Regions from separate parts of the Bacillus paralicheniformis genome, predicted to be linked through region 1. Evidence: predicted binding sites of a transcription regulator. Region 1 holds the regulator's gene; the other holds the start of a gene.

What was found. Region 1 encodes Rex, which represses fermentation and respiration genes when NADH is low (regulators of the CRP and FNR family bind a similar motif). Its sites were predicted from a motif close to TTGTGAAATATTTCACAA; they were not measured.
Region 2: adhE (bifunctional acetaldehyde-CoA/alcohol dehydrogenase) is a predicted target of Rex. The motif match lies at 1,635-1,652, and genes of this name have one in related genera.

What each region holds. Positions count from the first base shown of each region.
Region 1 is NZ_CP023665.1:682,371-701,058, forward strand. Features, by position in the region: rRNA gene CP943_RS03495 (16S ribosomal RNA) at 1-1,426, shown strand, start outside; rRNA gene CP943_RS03500 (23S ribosomal RNA) at 1,597-4,526, shown strand; rRNA gene rrf (5S ribosomal RNA) at 4,660-4,775, shown strand; tRNA gene CP943_RS03510 (tRNA-Met) at 4,788-4,864, shown strand; tRNA gene CP943_RS03515 (tRNA-Asp) at 4,901-4,977, shown strand; gene thiL (thiamine-phosphate kinase) at 5,174-6,148, shown strand; gene tsaE (tRNA (adenosine(37)-N6)-threonylcarbamoyltransferase complex ATPase subunit type 1 TsaE) at 6,166-6,642, shown strand; gene tsaB (tRNA (adenosine(37)-N6)-threonylcarbamoyltransferase complex dimerization subunit type 1 TsaB) at 6,623-7,312, shown strand; gene rimI (ribosomal protein S18-alanine N-acetyltransferase) at 7,325-7,783, shown strand; gene tsaD (tRNA (adenosine(37)-N6)-threonylcarbamoyltransferase complex transferase subunit TsaD) at 7,773-8,798, shown strand; gene CP943_RS03545 (ABC-F family ATP-binding cassette domain-containing protein) at 9,038-10,963, opposite strand; gene moaC (cyclic pyranopterin monophosphate synthase MoaC) at 11,110-11,616, shown strand; gene CP943_RS03555 (redox-sensing transcriptional repressor Rex) at 11,620-12,264, shown strand; gene CP943_RS03560 (twin-arginine translocase TatA/TatE family subunit) at 12,303-12,476, shown strand; gene tatC (twin-arginine translocase subunit TatC) at 12,483-13,259, shown strand; gene CP943_RS03570 (YdiK family protein) at 13,304-13,495, opposite strand; gene CP943_RS03575 (CPBP family intramembrane glutamic endopeptidase) at 13,495-14,229, opposite strand; gene groES (co-chaperone GroES) at 14,455-14,739, shown strand; gene groL (chaperonin GroEL) at 14,784-16,418, shown strand; gene CP943_RS03590 (hypothetical protein) at 16,845-17,054, shown strand; gene CP943_RS03595 (VanW family protein) at 17,197-18,114, shown strand; gene CP943_RS03600 (YfmQ family protein) at 18,231-18,680, shown strand.
Region 2 is NZ_CP023665.1:4,331,870-4,336,229, forward strand. Features, by position in the region: gene CP943_RS22030 (GntP family permease) at 1-17, shown strand, start outside; gene gnd (decarboxylating NADP(+)-dependent phosphogluconate dehydrogenase) at 48-1,451, shown strand; gene adhE (bifunctional acetaldehyde-CoA/alcohol dehydrogenase) at 1,726-4,329, shown strand.

The sequences.
Region 1 (18,688 bases):
TAACCTGCCTGTAAGACTGGGATAACTCCGGGAAACCGGGGCTAATACCGGATGCTTGATTGAACCGCATGGTTCAATTATAAAAGGTGGCTTTTAGCTACCACTTACAGATGGACCCGCGGCGCATTAGCTAGTTGGTGAGGTAACGGCTCACCAAGGCAACGATGCGTAGCCGACCTGAGAGGGTGATCGGCCACACTGGGACTGAGACACGGCCCAGACTCCTACGGGAGGCAGCAGTAGGGAATCTTCCGCAATGGACGAAAGTCTGACGGAGCAACGCCGCGTGAGTGATGAAGGTTTTCGGATCGTAAAACTCTGTTGTTAGGGAAGAACAAGTACCGTTCAAATAGGGCGGTACCTTGACGGTACCTAACCAGAAAGCCACGGCTAACTACGTGCCAGCAGCCGCGGTAATACGTAGGTGGCAAGCGTTGTCCGGAATTATTGGGCGTAAAGCGCGCGCAGGCGGTTTCTTAAGTCTGATGTGAAAGCCCCCGGCTCAACCGGGGAGGGTCATTGGAAACTGGGGAACTTGAGTGCAGAAGAGGAGAGTGGAATTCCACGTGTAGCGGTGAAATGCGTAGAGATGTGGAGGAACACCAGTGGCGAAGGCGACTCTCTGGTCTGTAACTGACGCTGAGGCGCGAAAGCGTGGGGAGCGAACAGGATTAGATACCCTGGTAGTCCACGCCGTAAACGATGAGTGCTAAGTGTTAGAGGGTTTCCGCCCTTTAGTGCTGCAGCAAACGCATTAAGCACTCCGCCTGGGGAGTACGGTCGCAAGACTGAAACTCAAAGGAATTGACGGGGGCCCGCACAAGCGGTGGAGCATGTGGTTTAATTCGAAGCAACGCGAAGAACCTTACCAGGTCTTGACATCCTCTGACAACCCTAGAGATAGGGCTTCCCCTTCGGGGGCAGAGTGACAGGTGGTGCATGGTTGTCGTCAGCTCGTGTCGTGAGATGTTGGGTTAAGTCCCGCAACGAGCGCAACCCTTGATCTTAGTTGCCAGCATTCAGTTGGGCACTCTAAGGTGACTGCCGGTGACAAACCGGAGGAAGGTGGGGATGACGTCAAATCATCATGCCCCTTATGACCTGGGCTACACACGTGCTACAATGGGCAGAACAAAGGGCAGCGAAGCCGCGAGGCTAAGCCAATCCCACAAATCTGTTCTCAGTTCGGATCGCAGTCTGCAACTCGACTGCGTGAAGCTGGAATCGCTAGTAATCGCGGATCAGCATGCCGCGGTGAATACGTTCCCGGGCCTTGTACACACCGCCCGTCACACCACGAGAGTTTGTAACACCCGAAGTCGGTGAGGTAACCTTTTGGAGCCAGCCGCCGAAGGTGGGACAGATGATTGGGGTGAAGTCGTAACAAGGTAGCCGTATCGGAAGGTGCGGCTGGATCACCTCCTTTCTAAGGATATTATACGGAATATAAGACCTTGCGGTCTTATAGACAGGTACGTTTAGATCTTGTTTAGTTTTGAAGGATCATTCCTTCAAAACGTGTTCTTTGAAAACTAGATAACAGTAGACATCACATTCAATTAGTAAGCAAGATATCACGTAGTGATTCTTTTTAACGGTTAAGTTAGAAAGGGCGCACGGTGGATGCCTTGGCACTAGGAGCCGATGAAGGACGGGACGAACACCGATATGCTTCGGGGAGCTGTAAGCAAGCTTTGATCCGGAGATTTCCGAATGGGGAAACCCACTGCTCGTAATGGAGCAGTATCCATATCTGAATTCATAGGATATGAGAAGGCAGACCCGGGGAACTGAAACATCTAAGTACCCGGAGGAAGAGAAAGCAAATGCGATTCCCTGAGTAGCGGCGAGCGAAACGGGAACAGCCCAAACCAAGAGGCTTGCCTCTTGGGGTTGTAGGACACTCTGTACGGAGTTACAAAGGAACGAGGTAGATGAAGAGGTCTGGAAAGGCCCGCCATAGGAGGTAACAGCCCTGTAGTCAAAACTTCGTTCTCTCCTGAGTGGATCCTGAGTACGGCGGAACACGTGAAATTCCGTCGGAATCCGGGAGGACCATCTCCCAAGGCTAAATACTCCCTAGTGACCGATAGTGAACCAGTACCGTGAGGGAAAGGTGAAAAGCACCCCGGAAGGGGAGTGAAAGAGATCCTGAAACCGTGTGCCTACAAGTAGTCAGAGCCCGTTAACGGGTGATGGCGTGCCTTTTGTAGAATGAACCGGCGAGTTACGATCCCGTGCAAGGTTAAGTTTGAAAAGACGGAGCCGCAGCGAAAGCGAGTCTGAATAGGGCGCATGAGTACGTGGTCGTAGACCCGAAACCAGGTGATCTACCCATGTCCAGGGTGAAGTTCAGGTAACACTGAATGGAGGCCCGAACCCACGCACGTTGAAAAGTGCGGGGATGAGGTGTGGGTAGGGGTGAAATGCCAATCGAACCTGGAGATAGCTGGTTCTCTCCGAAATAGCTTTAGGGCTAGCCTCAAGGTAAGAGTCTTGGAGGTAGAGCACTGATTGGACTAGGGGCCCCTACCGGGTTACCGAATTCAGTCAAACTCCGAATGCCAAAGACTTATCCTTGGGAGTCAGACTGCGAGTGATAAGATCCGTAGTCGAAAGGGAAACAGCCCAGACCGCCAGCTAAGGTCCCAAAGTATACGTTAAGTGGAAAAGGATGTGGAGTTGCTTAGACAACCAGGATGTTGGCTTAGAAGCAGCCACCATTTAAAGAGTGCGTAATAGCTCACTGGTCGAGTGACTCTGCGCCGAAAATGTACCGGGGCTAAACGTATCACCGAAGCTGCGGACTGTTCTTACGAACAGTGGTAGGAGAGCGTTCTAAGGGCTGTGAAGCGAGACCGGAAGGACTCGTGGAGCGCTTAGAAGTGAGAATGCCGGTATGAGTAGCGAAAGAGGGGTGAGAATCCCCTCCACCGAATGCCTAAGGTTTCCTGAGGAAGGCTCGTCCGCTCAGGGTTAGTCGGGACCTAAGCCGAGGCCGAAAGGCGTAGGCGATGGACAACAGGTTGATATTCCTGTACCACCTCCTCACCATTTGAGCAATGGGGGGACGCAGGAGGATAGGGTAAGCGCGGTATTGGATATCCGCGTCCAAGCAGTTAGGCTGGGAAATAGGCAAATCCGTTTCCCGTAAGGCTGAGCTGTGATGGCGAGCGAAATATAGTAGCGAAGTTCCTGATTCCACACTGCCAAGAAAAGCCTCTAGCGAGGTGAGAGGTGCCCGTACCGCAAACCGACACAGGTAGGCGAGGAGAGAATCCTAAGGTGATCGAGAGAACTCTCGTTAAGGAACTCGGCAAAATGACCCCGTAACTTCGGGAGAAGGGGTGCTCTGTTAGGGTGCAAGCCCGAGAGAGCCGCAGTGAATAGGCCCAGGCGACTGTTTAGCAAAAACACAGGTCTCTGCGAAGCCGTAAGGCGAAGTATAGGGGCTGACGCCTGCCCGGTGCTGGAAGGTTAAGAGGAGCGCTTAGCGTAAGCGAAGGTGCGAATTGAAGCCCCAGTAAACGGCGGCCGTAACTATAACGGTCCTAAGGTAGCGAAATTCCTTGTCGGGTAAGTTCCGACCCGCACGAAAGGCGCAACGATCTGGGCACTGTCTCAACGAGAGACTCGGTGAAATTATAGTACCTGTGAAGATGCAGGTTACCCGCGACAGGACGGAAAGACCCCGTGGAGCTTTACTGCAGCCTGATATTGAATGTTGGTACAGCTTGTACAGGATAGGTAGGAGCCTTGGAAACCGGAGCGCCAGCTTCGGTGGAGGCATCGGTGGGATACTACCCTGGCTGTATTGACCTTCTAACCCGCCGCCCTTATCGGGCGGGGAGACAGTGTCAGGTGGGCAGTTTGACTGGGGCGGTCGCCTCCTAAAAGGTAACGGAGGCGCCCAAAGGTTCCCTCAGAATGGTTGGAAATCATTCGCAGAGTGTAAAGGCACAAGGGAGCTTGACTGCGAGACCTACAAGTCGAGCAGGGACGAAAGTCGGGCTTAGTGATCCGGTGGTTCCGCATGGAAGGGCCATCGCTCAACGGATAAAAGCTACCCCGGGGATAACAGGCTTATCTCCCCCAAGAGTCCACATCGACGGGGAGGTTTGGCACCTCGATGTCGGCTCATCGCATCCTGGGGCTGTAGTCGGTCCCAAGGGTTGGGCTGTTCGCCCATTAAAGCGGTACGCGAGCTGGGTTCAGAACGTCGTGAGACAGTTCGGTCCCTATCCGTCGCGGGCGCAGGAAATTTGAGAGGAGCTGTCCTTAGTACGAGAGGACCGGGATGGACGCACCGCTGGTGTACCAGTTGTTCTGCCAAGGGCATCGCTGGGTAGCTATGTGCGGACGGGATAAGTGCTGAAAGCATCTAAGCATGAAGCCCCCCTCAAGATGAGATTTCCCATTCCGCAAGGAAGTAAGATCCCTGAAAGATGATCAGGTTGATAGGTCTGAGGTGGAAGTGTGGCGACACATGGAGCTGACAGATACTAATCGATCGAGGACTTAACCTAAATGTTTGTGAATTGTCTGACCGTTATCTAGTTTTGAGAGAATGCCTCTCAAAAGCCAAAGGCAAGGAAACTCGGCTAAAGGCCCTCACATCCTGTGAGGAACGCCCAGTACCTTCGTCCTGAAGGCAAATAGTTTGGTGGCGATAGCGAAGAGGTCACACCCGTTCCCATGCCGAACACGGAAGTTAAGCTCTTCAGCGCCGATGGTAGTTGGGGGATTCCCCCTGTGAGAGTAGGACGCCGCCAAGCTGTTTATATTATCGCGGGGTGGAGCAGTTCGGTAGCTCGTCGGGCTCATAACCCGAAGGTCGCAGGTTCAAATCCTGCCCCCGCAACCAAATCTAATTTCCATACAAAGAAAATAAATAAAAAGTGGTCCGGTAGTTCAGTTGGTTAGAATGCCTGCCTGTCACGCAGGAGGTCGCGGGTTCGAGTCCCGTCCGGACCGCCATGTTGTACACAAACGAAATCTTTGAGGTTTTCGTTTTTTTTTATGTCTTCTTTCAGGTCTATGCTGAAAACTTGGCTTCATCGGCGTTTTTCACAATGTTTGCCGAGTTTCTTTATTTCTTGGATAATTGGTGAGAATTCGATAAACTAATGATAGTGTTTTGATTGGTTGCAACAGCAAAGGAGCAAATGATCTTATGGACGAATTTGAATTGATTCAAAGGATTACGCCCCGTTCGCTTTTTCACCGAGAAATAGAGATCGGTATTGGGGACGATGCCGCTGTTTATCATACAAAGAACGGTTATCAGGAGATTGTTGCGGTCGATACGATGGTCGACGGTATTCATTTTTTATCATCCCATTCATCGCCTGCCGATATCGGATATAAAGCATTGGCTGTGAATATTAGTGATATTGCCGCGATGGGAGGCAGCCCCAAGTATTATCTTGTGTCCATTGCTGTTCCTTCCGGCTGGCACGCGGTGGATATTGAAGCCATGTATGAAGAAATGAATAAACTGGCGACACTATATCAAATGGACTTAATCGGCGGTGACACCGTATCTGCCAACGGGCCGCTCGTTTTGACCGTAACAGTAATCGGCGAGATTGAAAAGGGCAGAACTTGTTTAAGAAGCCATGCCGAACCCGGGGATGTCGTTTTTGTGACGGGAGAACTTGGCTCATCTGCTGCCGGTCTGGCTTTTATATTGGGCCAAGCAGAGATGAAAGACGAGAAGCAGTCTCAATATTTTATAGAGCGGCACAAGAGGCCTTTGCCGAGAGTTGAGGCAGGTTTGCTCTGTTCAGGCTATCATCATGTGGCACTTAATGATATCAGCGACGGGCTTGCCAGCGAATTAAATGAAATTGCCGAAGCGAGCCGTGTTTCCATTGACATATATAAAGAGATGATTCCGGTCCATTCGGATTTACATACACTGCACACAAAATGGGAAGAGTGGGTCCTTTTCGGCGGCGAGGATTTTGAACTCGTCGGTACGATTTCTAATGATCAATGGGAACGTTTTAGTCAGGAATGCTCTGAACGTCATGTGCCGGTTTATCAAATCGGCCGCGTCACACAACAAGGGCAGGCGGACGTGTTTTATCATAATGGACAGGACCGCGTTCTTCTCGAAAAAAAAGGATATAACCATTTTAAATAAGACAGGTGACAAGTAAAGTGAAAACGTTAGAGTGGAAAACGACAGAGCCTGAAGAGACAAAAAACATTGCCAGACTGGCAGCAAAGTATGTTCTGCCCGGTGATGTCATCACATTGGAGGGCGACCTTGGAGCAGGCAAAACGACTTTTACAAAAGGATTTGCCGAAGGGCTCGGAATCAAGCGGGTTGTCAGCAGCCCGACTTTTACCATTATCAAAGAATACCGGGACGGCTCTCTTCCGCTGTTTCATATGGATGTTTACAGAATGGAAGATGAAACGGAAGATCTCGGATTAGATGAATATTTTGAGGGAGACGGCGTCTGCCTTGTGGAATGGGCGCATTTGATTGAGGAGCAGCTTCCGAAAGAGCGCCTAGAGGTGGTCATTAAGCGGCTTGGCGATGATGAACGAAAGCTGACCTTTACCCCTAAAGGCAGCCGCTACGAAAATCTTTGCGAGGAGATCAGCAAACATGACGATACTTGCGATTGATACATCCAATTTAACGCTCGGCGTGGCATTAGTTAAAGACGGAAAAGTGATAGCCGAGCATATATCCCACTTAAAGAAAAACCATTCAGTCAGAGCTATGCCGGCGATCGACGAACTCCTTAAAGAGTGCGGTTTAGAGCCGAATGACCTGACCCAAATTGCAGTTGCCAAAGGTCCGGGTTCATATACAGGCGTGCGGATCGGTGTTACGATTGCCAAAACGCTTGCATGGTCATTAAATATTCCGATTAAAACCGTTTCAAGCCTTGAAGTGCTGGCGGCAAACGGCCGTTTTTTCCAAGGCTTGATTTGTCCGTTGTTTGATGCCAGACGCGGTCAGGTTTATACGGGACTATACCAGTATAGGGACGGTAAACTGCATGGCTTGGAAGAGGACCAAAACATTCTGCTTGAGGATTGGCTTAAAAAACTGAAAGCCATGGATCAGCAAGTCCTTTTCATAGGAAGTGACACAGAGATTCATCAGGAGATGATCGAACAGATTCTCGGTGAACAAGCGGTCATTGCTGGCCCTGCCCTGCAGCTTCCACGACCTTCAGAATTGGCTTTAATCGGAGAACTTAAAGAGGCCGAGCCTGTGCACAGCGTTGTTCCAAACTATATTCGTCTGGCCGAAGCCGAGGCCGTCTGGCTTGAAAAACAAAAGTAAACGGGTGAAGCCATGAACACGCAAATGGTCATACGCGATATGAATCCAAAAGATTTGGACCAGGTTTTTGAAATTGAAAAAAGCTCTTTTTCTTCTCCGTGGAAAAAAGAATCTTTTCATCATGAGCTTTTTCACAATATGTATGCTCATTACCTCGTTCTCGAAGTTGAGGAGCAAGTTGTCGGCTACTGCGGGATTTGGATCGTCATGGATGATGCCCAGATCACCAACATTGCCGTTTCACCTGCATATCGGGGCCGCCGTTTAGGAGAAGCTCTTTTGAAAGCCGCGATGAAGCTTTGCCGGATGAAAAAGGCGGTTCAGCTTTCTTTAGAGGTAAGGGTATCGAATCATATTGCACAAAGCTTATACAAAAAGCTCGGCTTTGAGCCGGGAGGAATTCGTAAAAATTATTATACCGATAATGGGGAAGATGCATTATTAATGTGGGTGAGACTAAATGAATCATAAAAAAGATCTGTATGTATTAGGAATCGAAACAAGCTGTGATGAGACGGCCGCCGCGATTGTCAAAAACGGAACGGATATCATTTCAAATGTCGTAGCGTCGCAAATCGAAAGTCATAAACGGTTTGGCGGCGTTGTTCCCGAGATCGCATCAAGGCATCACGTGGAACAGATGACGATCGTGCTTGAGGAAGCCTTTGCACAAGCGGACATGACATTTGATGACATTGATGCCATCGCAGTAACGGAAGGACCGGGGCTTGTCGGCGCTTTATTGATCGGCGTGAATGCCGCGAAAGCGCTCAGTTTTGCCCGGGGCATACCGCTCGTAGGCATTCATCACATTGCCGGTCACATCTATGCCAACAGACTTGTTCAGGACATTCAATTTCCGGCGATTGCCCTTGTCGTCTCAGGCGGCCACACCGAACTCGTGTATATGAAAGAGCACGGCTCATTTGAAGTCATCGGAGAGACGCTCGACGATGCGGCAGGCGAAGCCTATGACAAAGTGGCGAGAACGATGGGGCTTCCTTATCCGGGAGGACCTCACATTGACAAACTTGCGCAAAAAGGCGAGGCAAATGTGCCGCTGCCGCGCGCATGGCTTGAAGAAGGCTCTTATCATTTCAGCTTCAGCGGATTGAAATCTGCAGTCATCAACACGCTTCACAACGCTTCACAAAAAGGTGAAACGATAGCTCCGGAAGATTTGTCAGCCAGCTTTCAGGAAAGCGTCATTGATGTCCTTGTCACAAAAACGGAACGCGCTGCGAAAGCTTATGGCGTCAAACAGGTGCTGCTTGCCGGAGGAGTTGCTGCAAACAAAGGGTTGAGAGCGGCGCTTGAAAAAACGTTCAGCAGCCATCCGGAGATTGAGCTTTTGATCCCGCCGCTTTCGCTGTGTACGGACAATGCCGCGATGATTGCCGCCGCAGGTACGGTTGCTTTTGAAAAAGGAATCAGAGGAAAATATGATATGAACGGTCAGCCTGGCTTAGATCTGACGTCTTATTAAAACCTCACGCTCTGTGAGGTTTTTTTGCCCGGGAATAGTTATTAACAGGTTATTAACATATATCCACAGTCTTGTGTATAATGTTAAAAACCTTAATTTACAGACCTTTTTTACCTGTTAATAATGTGTATAAATATTATGTTTTTTGTGGATATTGTGGGTAAATCGCTTTCTTTCTTTTAAATAAAGGATTTTAATTGTGGACAAAAAAACCGCTCCGGCTTGGAGCGGTTCATCCTTTATTCATTTGTAGAGAGTGTTTCCCATTCTGTTAACAGTTGTTCAAGCTCCTCATTCAGCCGTTCATTTTCAGAGTGGATTTCCTGGACCTTCTCATGGTCTTGGAAGACGGCGGGGTCACACAGGAGCTCCTCATTTTTTTCGATCTGTTCTTCAATGTCCGTAATTCTTGTTTCGATTTCTTCAATCCTTCGCTGCCGCTGGCGTTCTTTTCTTTTCAGCTCTTTTTCTTCCTCATAGCTCTTTTTTGCGCCAGGTTTTTCGGAAGCGTTTTTCTGATGCTCTTCCGTCTGTTTTTCTAGTTCTTTCAGTTCAAGCTGCTGCGCTTTTTTTTCTGTGTAATAATCGTAGTCGCCTAAATATTCTTCTGCTTTGTCGCGGGAAAGCTCCAGTACTTTTGTCGCGATCCGGTTGATAAAATAGCGGTCATGGGACACAAATAATATCGTTCCCGGGTAATCGATCAAAGCGTTCTCCAAGACTTCCTTGCTGTCCAGGTCGAGATGGTTTGTCGGCTCATCAAGAATAAGGAAGTTCGCTTTTTGGAGCATCAGCTTGGCGAGGGCAAGCCTTGCTTTTTCGCCGCCGCTTAACGCGTGTACAGGTTTTAATACGTCTTCTCCCGAAAACAGGAAGTTGCCGAGGCAGGTCCGGATATCCTTTTCATTCATTTCCGGATAATCGTCCCAAAGCTCGTCAAGCACGCGTTTTGACGACGTCAATTCAGCCTGTTCCTGGTCATAGTAGCCGATTGAGACATGGGAGCCTGTCGCGATTGTTCCCGATACCGGCTGCAGCTTTTGAATCAATGCTTTTAAAAGGGTTGACTTGCCGATTCCGTTCGGTCCGACCAGTGCAACGCTTTCCCCGCGGGTGATGTGAAAGTTCAATGAACGGAGAAGCGGGGGCTGCTCCTGATAGCTTACTGTCAAGCCTTCCACCCGCAGTACATCGTTTCCGCTTTGCCTTGTAATTTCAAAGCGGAAAGACGCCGACTTTTCATCTCCGAGCGGTTTGTCCATGATCTCCATCCGTTCAAGCTGCTTTCGTCTGCTCTGCGCCCGTTTCGTCGTCGAAGCTCTAGCCAGATTCCGGTCGACGAACTCCTGCAGCTTGGCGATTTCGTCCTGCTGCTTTTCATAAAGCTTTGTTTCCTTTTCCAGCTGTTCGGCTTTTAATTGGAGATAAGAGCTGTAGTTCCCGGTATATTTTTTGCTTTGGGACCGGCTGATCTCGTAAACTTGGGTAACCACTTTGTCAAGAAAGTACCTGTCATGGGAAACGATTAAAATCGCTCCGCTGTAATTTTGCAAATATTGTTCAAGCCATGTCAGGGTATCGATATCCAAGTGGTTTGTCGGTTCGTCCAAAATGAGGAGGTCGGGTTTTGTCAAAAGCATTTTTCCGAGGGCAAGCCTTGTTTTTTGACCTCCGCTTAAGTCCTGGACGCGGACGGAGTCGTCAAATCCCGCAAAGCCGAGCCCGTGCATGACGGATCTGACCTCTGCCTCATATTGGTAGCCGCCTTTGTCCTTGAACTCCTGCTGAAGCCTGTCATACGTCTTCATCAATGATTCAAGCATGTCCGGTCCGGCCTGCGCCATCTTTTCCTCGATCGCGCGCATTTCTTGTTCCATTTTTTTCAGAAAATCAAATACCGACAGCAATTCCTCTTTGAGCGTCAGCTTGGAATCGAGGCCGGAATGCTGGTCAAGGTAGCCCATCGTCAAATCTTTCGGCTTGATGATGTCCCCCTTTTCATATGAAAGTTTTCCTGCGATAATCTTTAGAAGAGTCGATTTTCCGGCGCCGTTGCGTCCGACGATCGCAATCCGGTCCCGAGATCTGACTTCGAGTTTTATATTCGTTAAAATCGTATCGGCTCCAAACGATTTTGAAAGTTGGTTCACTTGTAAAATCATCATGATCTTTCACCTCTTGTCTGCTATTTTAAGTGTAGCCTATCACTGCGCAGTCAGCAAACAATTAAGTGAAGTCTGGAAGATTTTAGCCAAAGAAAAAGACAGAATGAAAAAAATAGTGTATGATCGTTATAAGGAGAGTTCAGAACATGAATGAGTTTACACATTTTAATGAACAAGGCAGAGCCAAGATGGTTGATATAAGCGAAAAGGAAGCTTCAGTACGCACAGCTGCGGCTGTTTCAAGCGTGTCTATGAATCGAACAGTACATGAAAAAATCAAAAACCGGGAAATCGGAAAAGGCGATGTATTGTCGGTGGCGCAAGTGGCCGGAATCATGGCCGCAAAACAGACATCCGCCATCATCCCGATGTGCCATCCGATCGCTCTGAAAGGAGTCGACATCGCCTTTCGCTGGGAGGAGAAAGAACAGAAGAGCATCCTGCATATTCAATCTAAAGTGAAGACCAAAGGGAGCACAGGTGTGGAAATGGAAGCGTTAACTTCGGTCTCCGTATGTGCGCTGACCGTATATGACATGTGCAAAGCGGCGGATAAGGGAATGGTGATAGGACCGACCTTTCTTCTCGAAAAGACAGGCGGGAAAAACGGTGACTATAAAAGGGAAAAAGCTGATGTAGACATGGAGGATTAGTTTATGAACATGGATCATTCAAAAATTCCGCAAGCGACAGCGAAACGGTTGCCATTATATTATCGTTTTTTAAAAAACCTTCATGCATCCGGAAAACAGCGTGTATCTTCCGCTGAGCTGAGCGATGCCGTCAAAGTCGATTCTGCGACCATCCGCAGGGACTTCTCGTACTTCGGCGCGCTCGGAAAAAAAGGATACGGCTACAATGTCAATTATTTGCTGTCCTTTTTCAGAAAGACGCTTGATCAGGATGAAATGACGAACGTAACGCTCATTGGCGTGGGGAATTTGGGGACAGCCTTTCTCCATTACAATTTTATCAAAAATAATAATACAAAAATCGCCATGGCGTTTGACATCAATGAGGAAAAAATCGGAACCGAGGTCGGCGGTGTTCCCGTCTATGATCTGAATAGACTTGAAGAGCATATGACGGATGATATCCCCGTCGCCATTTTGACGGTACCGGCTCAAGCCGCACAGTCGATTACAGACAGGCTGGTGGAGCTTGGCATTAAAGGCATTCTTAATTTCACGCCGGCCCGCTTGAATGTGCCGGAACACATTCGCATTCATCATATAGATTTGGCGGTTGAACTTCAGTCGCTGGTGTATTTCATGAAACATTATTCAATGCAGGAAAAGTAAAACGGAAAACGAAAAATAAAGGAAAGGGGGCAGGCTTTATGCCAATCGGTCCTGGAAGCTTTATTTTAATTGTCGTGGTGGCGCTTTTGATATTCGGCCCGAAAAAACTTCCCGAGCTGGGAAGAGCAGCGGGAAACACGCTGAGGGAGTTTAAGAATGCGACAAAAGGTTTGGCTGACGACGATTCCGATAAAAAGAAAGAAGATCAGTAGGATAGGATGACATTTATGAAGGAAAGAGAAATGTCGCTGATAGAACATATCACAGAACTACGCAGACGGCTTGTGATCACTTTTTTCTTTTTTGTTTTATTTGTTGTGGCAGGCTTTTTATTGGCAAAGCCGCTGATTATCTATCTGCAGCAGACGGATGAAGCGAAGCTGCTGACGCTCAACGCGTTCAAGCTGACCGATCCTTTATTTGTGTACGTGCAGTTCGCTTTCATCATCGGCGCCGTCTTGACTTCGCCGCTTGTTTTATACCAGCTGTGGGCTTTCATTAGCCCGGGGCTGTATGAAAAAGAACGAAAAGTGACGCTCAGCTATATTCCGATATCGATTATTCTTTTTTTAGGCGGCATTGCCTTTTCTTACTTTATTTTATTTCCGTTTGTCGTGGACTTTATGACGAGAGTCTCAGATGATCTGAATGTCAACCAGGTCATCGGAATACACGAATATTTTCAGTTTCTGCTTCAGTTGACGCTTCCTTTTGGCTTATTGTTTCAGATGCCTGTGGTCATCATGTTTATCACAAGGCTCGGCCTCGTGACGCCGATGTTTTTGGCGAAAATCAGAAAATACGCATATTTTGTGTTGTTCGTCATCGCGGCGCTCATTACACCGCCTGAGCTTTTGTCGCATTTAATGGTCTCAGTGCCATTGCTCATTCTTTATGAAATCAGTATCGTGATTTCAAGAATATCCTACAGGCAGGCGCAAAAAACAATGATTCAAGAGGAAAATCAAGCGTTTTTGAACGACCATACAAAATAAGAGCCATTCTTTTTCAGAATGGCTCTTTTCCTTCACAAAAAAGGCTATTGATCTTTTCGTTTCATCTTGCCGGCCAGGGCGAACATTTTAAAGGAAATGCTGATATTATAGGCTGCGAAAAGCATCAGCAGGATCGTGTAAAAAGACCACATGCTTCCGGGCGAGGTTGCCGCCAGATATGTAAACAGCACACCCGTTAATAAATAAATCGCTCCCCAGAATTTAGGGCTTCTCATCATAGAAATCCTCCAATAATCATTTGCATTTTCTCGACGTGTTTCAAATATTCTTCAATAGGCTCCCGGAATGTCTGCAGTAAGACGACGAGCGTATTCATGGCGACATGGGCGAAAATAGGCACGATAATCCGGTTGGTTCTGACATATAAAAAGGCGAATGTGAATCCCATTGCTGTATATATGAGCAGATGGCTGAAATCTAAATGGACGACCGAGAAGAGCACCGAACTGAACAAAGCGGCAATGAAAAAATTCGTTTTCTCATAGATTGCACCGAAAATGATCTTTCTGAAAATGATTTCTTCAAGAATCGGTCCGAATACAGAAGAGACAAACACCATCAGCGGCAATGCGGTGATGATTTCCATGATCCGCTGCGTATTTTCCGATTCCGGGTTGACCCCGAACAAGTACATTTCGATCGAAGCGGCAATTGACTGCGAAAACAAAGCGAGAAAAACGCCGGCTACCGCCCATCCGATTGACGCTCCAACCGATGCTTTCGGGCGGTTGCGAAGCGTCGTCTTCGGCACCGTCCGCAAAATCAGCAGCACGATAACGAGACAGAGGGTAAACGCGATGACAGACCAGACGCCTGTCAATGTAAGCTGGGCTTCAGCCTTTGGCTGTCCTTTGCCCACTCCCAAAAAGTAAAGAAGAGGCAAGCCGACAGCGGCCGACAATTGCATGAGAACGTATGCCAATATAATAAACCAGTATTGTTTTCTCAAGCTTTATGTACTCCTTTTCTAAAAATCTAATTCAGACTATGTTTATTGTAACACACTCTTTTTAAATTATAGGATGATAAGGACATGCGGAGAAATGTAAGCGCAAAAAAATTTGACCTTATCACTTGAAATTGCCTGGGAGATTCTTTATTATAAGAATTGTGTTAGCACTCACCGAGTGCGAGTGCTAAAATTACATATGAAAATATTGAGGAGGTTGTTTCATTGTTAAAGCCATTAGGTGATCGCGTTGTCATTGAGCTCGTTGAGTCTGAAGAAAAAACTGCCAGCGGAATCGTACTTCCTGACTCCGCAAAAGAAAAACCACAAGAGGGTAAAGTGGTTGCAGCCGGTTCAGGCCGTGTGTTAGAGAGCGGAGAGCGCGTTGCATTAGAAGTTAAAACAGGCGACCGCATCATCTTCTCAAAATATGCAGGTACCGAAGTGAAATATGAAGGTACTGACTACTTAATCTTGCGTGAAAGCGACATTTTAGCTGTTATCGGCTAAGTCATAAATAAAAACGAGACAATTATATAGGAGGTTCGAATAACATGGCAAAAGATATTAAGTTTAGCGAAGAAGCCCGCCGTTCAATGCTGCGCGGTGTAGATGCATTGGCGGATGCTGTAAAGGTAACTTTGGGACCTAAAGGACGCAACGTCGTTCTTGAGAAAAAATTCGGTTCTCCATTAATCACAAACGACGGTGTTACCATCGCGAAAGAAATCGAGCTTGAAGACGCGTTCGAAAACATGGGCGCAAAGCTTGTTGCTGAAGTTGCGAGCAAAACAAACGATGTTGCCGGTGACGGTACAACAACAGCGACAGTTCTAGCTCAAGCGATGATTCGAGAAGGTCTTAAAAACGTAACTGCCGGCGCTAACCCTGTAGGCGTGCGCAAAGGTATCGAGCAGGCTGTGGCTGTAGCGGTTGAAAGCCTGAAAGAAATCTCCAAACCAATCGAAGGCAAAGAATCAATCGCACAAGTTGCTTCAATCTCCGCTGCTGACGAAGAAGTCGGAAGCCTGATCGCTGAAGCGATGGAGCGCGTCGGCAACGACGGTGTCATCACGATCGAAGAATCAAAAGGATTCACAACAGAGCTTGAAGTGGTTGAAGGTATGCAGTTTGACCGCGGATATGCGTCTCCTTACATGGTGACAGATTCCGATAAGATGGAAGCGGTTCTTGAGAACCCGTACATCTTGGTAACAGACAAAAAAATCACAAACATTCAAGAAATCCTGCCGGTGCTTGAGCAAGTTGTTCAGCAAGGCAAACCGTTGCTTCTGATTGCTGAAGACGTTGAAGGTGAGGCTCTTGCAACATTGGTTGTCAACAAGCTTCGTGGAACATTCAACGCAGTGGCTGTTAAAGCGCCTGGATTCGGAGACCGCCGCAAAGCGATGCTCGAAGACATCTCGATCCTGACAGGTGCCGAAGTGATCACAGAAGATTTAGGTCTTGACCTTAAATCAACTCAAATCAACCAATTGGGACGCGCTTCTAAAGTTGTTGTGACAAAAGAAAACACAACAATCGTTGAAGGTGCGGGAGATACAGAGCAAATCGCGGCACGCGTCAACCAAATCCGCGCTCAAGTTGAAGAAACAACTTCTGAGTTCGATAAAGAAAAATTACAAGAGCGCCTAGCTAAGCTTGCAGGCGGCGTAGCTGTCATCAAAGTCGGCGCTGCCACTGAAACAGAATTGAAAGAACGCAAGCTTCGCATCGAAGACGCCCTGAACTCTACTCGCGCTGCGGTAGAAGAAGGAATCGTATCCGGCGGTGGTACAGCTCTTGTCAATGTTTACAATAAAGTAGCTGCCCTTGAAGCTGAAGGCGACGAACTGACTGGTATCAACATCGTTCTTCGCGCTCTTGAAGAACCAATCCGTCAAATCGCGCACAATGCTGGTCTTGAAGGATCTGTCATCGTTGAGCGCCTGAAAGGCGAAGCTATTGGTGTAGGCTACAACGCTGCAACAGGCGAATGGGTGAACATGATCGACAAAGGTATCGTTGACCCTACAAAAGTAACACGCTCAGCTCTGCAAAACGCAGCATCTGTAGCGGCTATGTTCCTGACAACTGAAGCAGTTGTTGCCGACAAGCCTGAAGAAAACAAAGGCGGCGCAGGAATGCCTGACATGGGCGGCATGGGCGGTATGGGCGGCATGATGTAAGCCCAGCGTCCAAAACGCTGATATATCAAGGAAAAGAGGCTCTTTTGAGAGCCTCTTTTTATTTTAACTTGCGATGACATATAATTACTACTTTAATCCATTGTGGTATAATTGGAACCTGGATTTTTAACAGAAAGGTTAAACAACTGATGTCGCACAACAAACTAATGTTTTTGCTTTTATCATTTTCATCTATTATACATCTGCTCGGTACAATTTTTGACCCTGCGTCCAGCTGGAAGTCCTGGTTGGTGAACGTTGCTTTTACTTTATTGGCCCTTCTATATTTAAATCTCACTTTAAAAGAAAATCAACAGAACAAGTAGCGACATGCCTTTCTCAAAGAGAAGGGCATATATTTTATAAAGAATGAGCAGTCGGCCAGTGCCTAAGAAGTTATTGTTCCTTTCGGGAGGTTTTAAAAAAATGGTCAAAAAAATTGTAAATCGATTGAATTCATTTTCCCTGCTGGGGACAATCTTTTTTATCGGCAGTTATTTTACGTATAAATTTAATGGCGTAGAGCTGATTGGGTTCCTGTACTCAGGTATCATTTTTTTGACAGTTCTGATCGCAACCACCGTAATGTTATTCAGGCAAAAAAGCAAAGGAACCAATGAAAATAAACAGGCTTAATGCATGCTTTATACTATTTTTAACTTCCCTCCATTAGTGTAACCTTTCTCATCCATAATATAGATGATCATTAAAGCATCACACGTCCAGTACATCAAATATCATCTCCTGTTCATACTAATAGCGGGAGGTACATCGACTTATGCTGAAAATTTGGATGACTGGACTTTTATTATTAGCGCAGCCTGCGGGGCATTCTGACAGCTTAACGATCACCCAGCAAGGGAAGAAAGTGGCCGTTGTGAACCGCGAAGATTTTACAATGCCGCTTCCCGGGACACCGTTGATTGATGATAAAAAATACGCCGAGTTCGTTGACAGGCTTGAGCGGAAAGTACACAAGGATCCCGTCAACGCCGTGATCAATGATCAGGGAAGGATCGTTCCCGGCAAGGTTGGCTACAGCCTTTCCAGGAAGGGGGTTAGAGAGCAGTTTTATGCGTATTTTTATGGGGATGGTCCGTCCACGATAGAAGTGCCTGAATTGAACATTTACCCGAAAGTGGACAGCGAACTGCTTTCCCATATCCGGACACAGCGGATCGGTCAGTATGTGACGTATTTTAATTCCGGGAATAAAAGCAGGACGCACAACATTTCACTCGCGGCAAAAGCGATCGACAATCATGTTGTGTTTCCTAATGAGACGTTTTCATTTAACAAAGTTGTCGGTATGAGGACGCCGGACAAGGGGTATATGAAGGCTCCGGTGATCGTGAGAGGCGAATTGTCTGAAGGGGTTGGCGGAGGCATTTGCCAGGTTTCGTCAACATTGTTTAATGCGGTTGACCGGGCAGGACTGGAAATCGTCCAGCGTTATTCCCACAGCCGGCGTGTCCCTTATGTTCCGCCAGGGCGCGACGCGACGGTCAGCTGGGGCGGGCCTGATTTGCGCTTTCAAAATAAATATAACCAGCCGGTCTTGATCAGGGCGAAACGGCATGGAGGAACGATGGTTGTTACACTTTATTCCTCTGATGTGGTCAATCATCAGCTGCGGAAAGTTCCGAAGGCTCCTTCTGAAATCCCAAAAGAAGAGCATCAGAGCGGGGATCACTGAAGGCGAATGTTCATCTGGGCTGCACTTGTTCACACAATGTACAATAAAATCCTTTAGTCTGTATGATAGGATGAATCAAGGACATCTTTAAATTTCAGACAAGAGGAGATGATCGAGTGACATGGCTTTTTGTAACCTTTTTGGTTATCTTCAGTCTTTTTAAAATATTGGTCACTTGCCTTCCGAGCGGTGTCGTAGAGTGGCTGACCGGCAAATTTCAAGTTCATGTTAAGCTTGAGGAAGCGAATGTTACAGTGACGTTCGGAGGAGAGCGTTTAGAGGGATCTGACAAGAGTCAATTTATTCAAAACTTTAATGAGGCCGTATTTATGGAGCGGTATTACATCTACCCGGGAGACGAGCCGCTTTTTGTAAATCCGAAAAACGCCGGGACACCGTTTGTTATCGAAACAAAAAGAGGGAAAAACGCTGTGAAGCTGTTGGTTTACAGATACGATGATCATATAGACGTCGTTAAACAATATAAGAAAAAGACGGCCGCTTATTGTCTGCGTTCTGACGGTCTGCAAAAATGCAGGGGGCTCAAAACGGCGGATTTGGTTTAAAAAGCAGG
Region 2 (4,360 bases), 730 kb from region 1:
TAAGCCTATTTGTATAAAAAAGTCTTAAATGAAGGAGCAGGTATTACATGCGCAATACAATCGGTGTCATAGGTCTGGGAGTCATGGGGAGCAATATCGCCCTGAACATGGCAAACAAAGGCGAACAAGTCGCCGTCTATAACTACACAAGGGATTTAACCGATCAACTCGTCCAAAAAACGGGAGGCCAAACAGTCAAGCCGTACTATGAACTTGAAGATTTCGTACAGTCTTTAGAAAAACCGAGAAAAATCTTTCTTATGGTCACAGCAGGCAAACCGGTTGATTCTGTTATCGACTCGCTCGTTCCTCTGCTTGAAGAAGGGGATGTCATCATGGACGGCGGCAACTCCCACTACGAAGATACGGAACGAAGATATGACAGTTTGAAAGCGAAAGGTATCGGCTACTTGGGAATCGGCATTTCCGGCGGCGAAGTCGGCGCTTTAAAAGGCCCATCCATTATGCCCGGCGGAGATCGGGACGTCTACGAAAAAGCAGCTCCGATTCTCACAAAAATCGCCGCCCAAGTAGAAGGATATCCATGCTGTGTCTACATCGGTCCAAAAGGCGCGGGGCATTTTGTCAAAATGGTGCACAACGGCATCGAATACGCAGACATGCAGCTTATCGCTGAAGCGTATACATTTTTAAGAGAAAAGCTTCTTTTGCCGATAGATGAAATCGCTGACATTTTCGACACGTGGAATCAAGGAGAGCTGAAAAGCTATTTAATCGAAATCACGGCAGAGATCCTGAGGAAAAAGGATGAGCGAACGGGCGCTCCGCTCATCGACGTCATCCTCGACAAAACCGGCCAAAAAGGCACGGGCAAATGGACGAGCCTGCAGGCCATCGACAACGGCATTCCATCATCGATTATCACGGAATCCCTGTTTGCCCGTTACCTGTCATCATTAAAAGACGAACGGACAGCTGCCGAAAACGTATTGGCCGGCCCTGAAACAGAAGAACGGCCCCTGGATCAGAACGTGTGGATCGACCGCGTCAGACAGGCGTTATACATGGGGAAAGTCTGCGCCTATGCCCAAGGCTTCGCTCAATATAAAATGACGTCTGACCTGAACGGATGGAACCTGCCGTTAAAGGACATCGCCCTCATCTTCCGCGGCGGCTGCATCATCCGCGCACAATTTTTAAATCTCATCAGCGAAGCTTTCGACAAACAGCCGGACCTGTCCAACCTGCTGGTCGCACCTGACTTCGCTGAAAAACTAAAAGAATACCAGTCCGGCTTGCGAAAGGTCGTCTGCGAAGGCATCAGCTCAGGCATCTCATTCCCGTGCCTGAGCACCGCCCTCTCCTATTACGACGGCTACCGGACGGGCCGCTCAAACGCAAACCTGCTGCAGGCGCAGCGCGATTATTTCGGCGCTCACACGTATGAGCGGACGGATATGGAAGGCGTGTTTCATACGGACTGGTATTAAAAGCTGCACCCCAGACCTCGGGGTGCATTCTTATTTTACTCAAGAATGAATTTCATACTTTGTTCAACATTTCACAAACTCATACTTCAAATTCGTGATATGATAAATTCAGCCACAGAAAAGGAGGACTGATACCAAAATAAACCAGATATCCGCTTCAGGGATAAAATTTTTTAACTCCACTTGTGAAATGTTTCACAAACAATGTCCGCATCATTCATCCCTGAACATCCTGTTGTAATCAAATTCCTATTCATTCACTGGAGGGTTTACAATGGCAATCGAAGAAAAGGAAATGAAACAAAAGCAAAATGCCTCAACCATGGTTGATCAGCTAGTCGAAAAAGGCCTAAAGGCATTGGAAGAATTCCGCAGCTTTGATCAGAAGCAGATTGATGAGATCGTCAAACAGATGGCGCTTGCCGGCCTTGATCAGCACATGCCTCTCGCCAAACTTGCCGTCGAAGAAACGAAGCGCGGCGTTTATGAAGATAAAATCATTAAAAACATGTTTGCCACAGAGTATGTCTACCATCATATCAAATACGATAAAACAGTGGGCATCATCAATGAAAACGAACACGACGGAGTCATTGAAATCGCGGAGCCTGTCGGTGTCATCGCCGGCGTGACGCCGGTGACCAACCCTACTTCCACTACAATGTTCAAGTCCCTGATAGCGATCAAAACAAGAAACCCTATCGTGTTTGCTTTCCATCCATCGGCCCAAAAATGCAGCCGCGAAGCGGCGAGAATCCTTCGGAACGCAGCCGTCAAAGCAGGAGCACCAGACAACTGTATCCAATGGATTGAAACGCCTTCGCTGAATGCAACTCAAGCCTTAATGACCCACCCGAACGTTTCCCTGATCCTCGCAACAGGGGGCGCCGGCATGGTGAAATCAGCGTACAGCTCCGGAAAACCGGCCCTTGGTGTCGGACCTGGAAACGTTCCGTGCTACATCGAGAAGTCTGCCAACCTGAAGCAAGCCGTCAATGATCTGATCTTATCCAAAACATTTGACAACGGCATGATTTGCGCATCAGAGCAGGCCGTCATCATAGACAAAGACATCTACTCAGACGTCAAAGTCGAAATGACAAGAAACAACTGCTATTTCTTAAATGAAACCGAAAAATCAAAGGTCGAGAAATTGGTCATCAATGAAAATACTTGCGCGGTAAACGCTGATATCGTCGGCATGCCGGCATTCAAAATCGCTGAAATGGCCGGTGTCAAAGTGCCTCAAGATACAAAAATCCTCATCGCCGAATTAGAAGGCGTAGGTCCGGATTACCCGCTTTCCAGGGAAAAACTGAGCCCTGTTTTAGCGTGCTACAAAGTCAGCGGAATTCAAGAGGGATTAAAACGCGCCGAAGACATGCTCGCGTTCGGTGGAACCGGCCACTCGGCGGTAATTCATACGAACGATCAAGAAGCCGTTAAAGAATTCGGATTACGGATGAAAGCCGGGCGGATCATCGTCAATGCACCGTCGTCACAAGGGGCGATCGGCGACATTTACAACGCCTATATGCCTTCTTTAACACTCGGATGCGGCACATATGGCGGAAACTCCGTCTCGTCAAACGTTGGAGCTGTTCATTTAATCAACACGAAAAAAGTGGCGAAAAGGAATGTCAATATGCAGTGGTTTAAAGTTCCTCCAAAAATCTATTTTGAAAAACACGCAACCCAATATTTAGCGAAAATGCCTGACATCTCAAAAGCGTTGATTGTGACTGATCCGGGGATGGTGAAACTCGGATATGTAGACCGCGTCCTACACTACTTAAGAAGGCGCCCGGATTACGTTCATTGTGAAATTTTTTCTGATGTCGAGCCTGATCCTTCAATCGAAACGGTGATGAACGGCGTCGACATGATGGCCAAATTCCAGCCGGATGTCATCATCGCCCTCGGCGGAGGTTCTGCAATGGATGCCGCAAAAGGAATGTGGTTGTTCTATGAGCACCCGGATGCTGAATTCTTTGGATTAAAGCAAAAATTCCTGGACATCCGCAAGCGCATTGTCAAATACCCGAAACTGGGCGAAAAAGCAAAATTCGTCGCGATCCCGACGACATCAGGCACAGGCTCTGAAGTCACTTCATTCTCTGTCATTACAGACAAAGAAACGAATACGAAGTATCCGCTGGCCGACTATGAATTAACGCCGGACGTCGCGATCATTGACCCGCAATTTGTCATGACCGTGCCGAAACATATTACGGCTGACACAGGAATGGACGTATTAACACACGCAATTGAATCATACGTATCGTGCATGGCTAACGACTATACAGACGGCTTGGCCATGAAGGCCATCCAGCTGATCTTCGAATACCTGCCTAGAGCATACAAAAACGGCAGCGACGAGCTGGCCCGCGAAAAAGTGCATAATGCATCAACGATTGCCGGAATGGCGTTTTCCAATGCCTTCCTTGGCATCAACCACAGCTTAGCCCATAAGCTTGGCGCGGAGTTTCACATCGCTCATGGACGGGCAAACGCCATCCTTCTGCCGCACGTGATCCGCTATAATGCAGAAAAGCCGAAAAAGTTCACGGCATTTCCTAAATACAGCCACTTCATAGCCGATCAGCGCTACGCGGAGATTGCCAGAACGCTCGGCCTGCCTGCAAAAACAACTGCAGAAGGCGTTGAAAGCCTGATCCAGGAGATTATCTCGCTCGCCAAAGAGCTTAAAATTCCGATGAGCATTAAACAAAACGGCGTGGATGCTGCCGCATTCGAAAGCAAAGTGGATCTCATGGCCGAACGCGCCTTTGAAGATCAGTGTACGACAGCCAATCCGAAGCTGCCGCTCGTTTCGGAGCTTGCTGAGATTTACCGTTCCGCATATAAAGGAGTTTAGCCAAAGAAGCCGTCATTCCGACGGCTTTTCG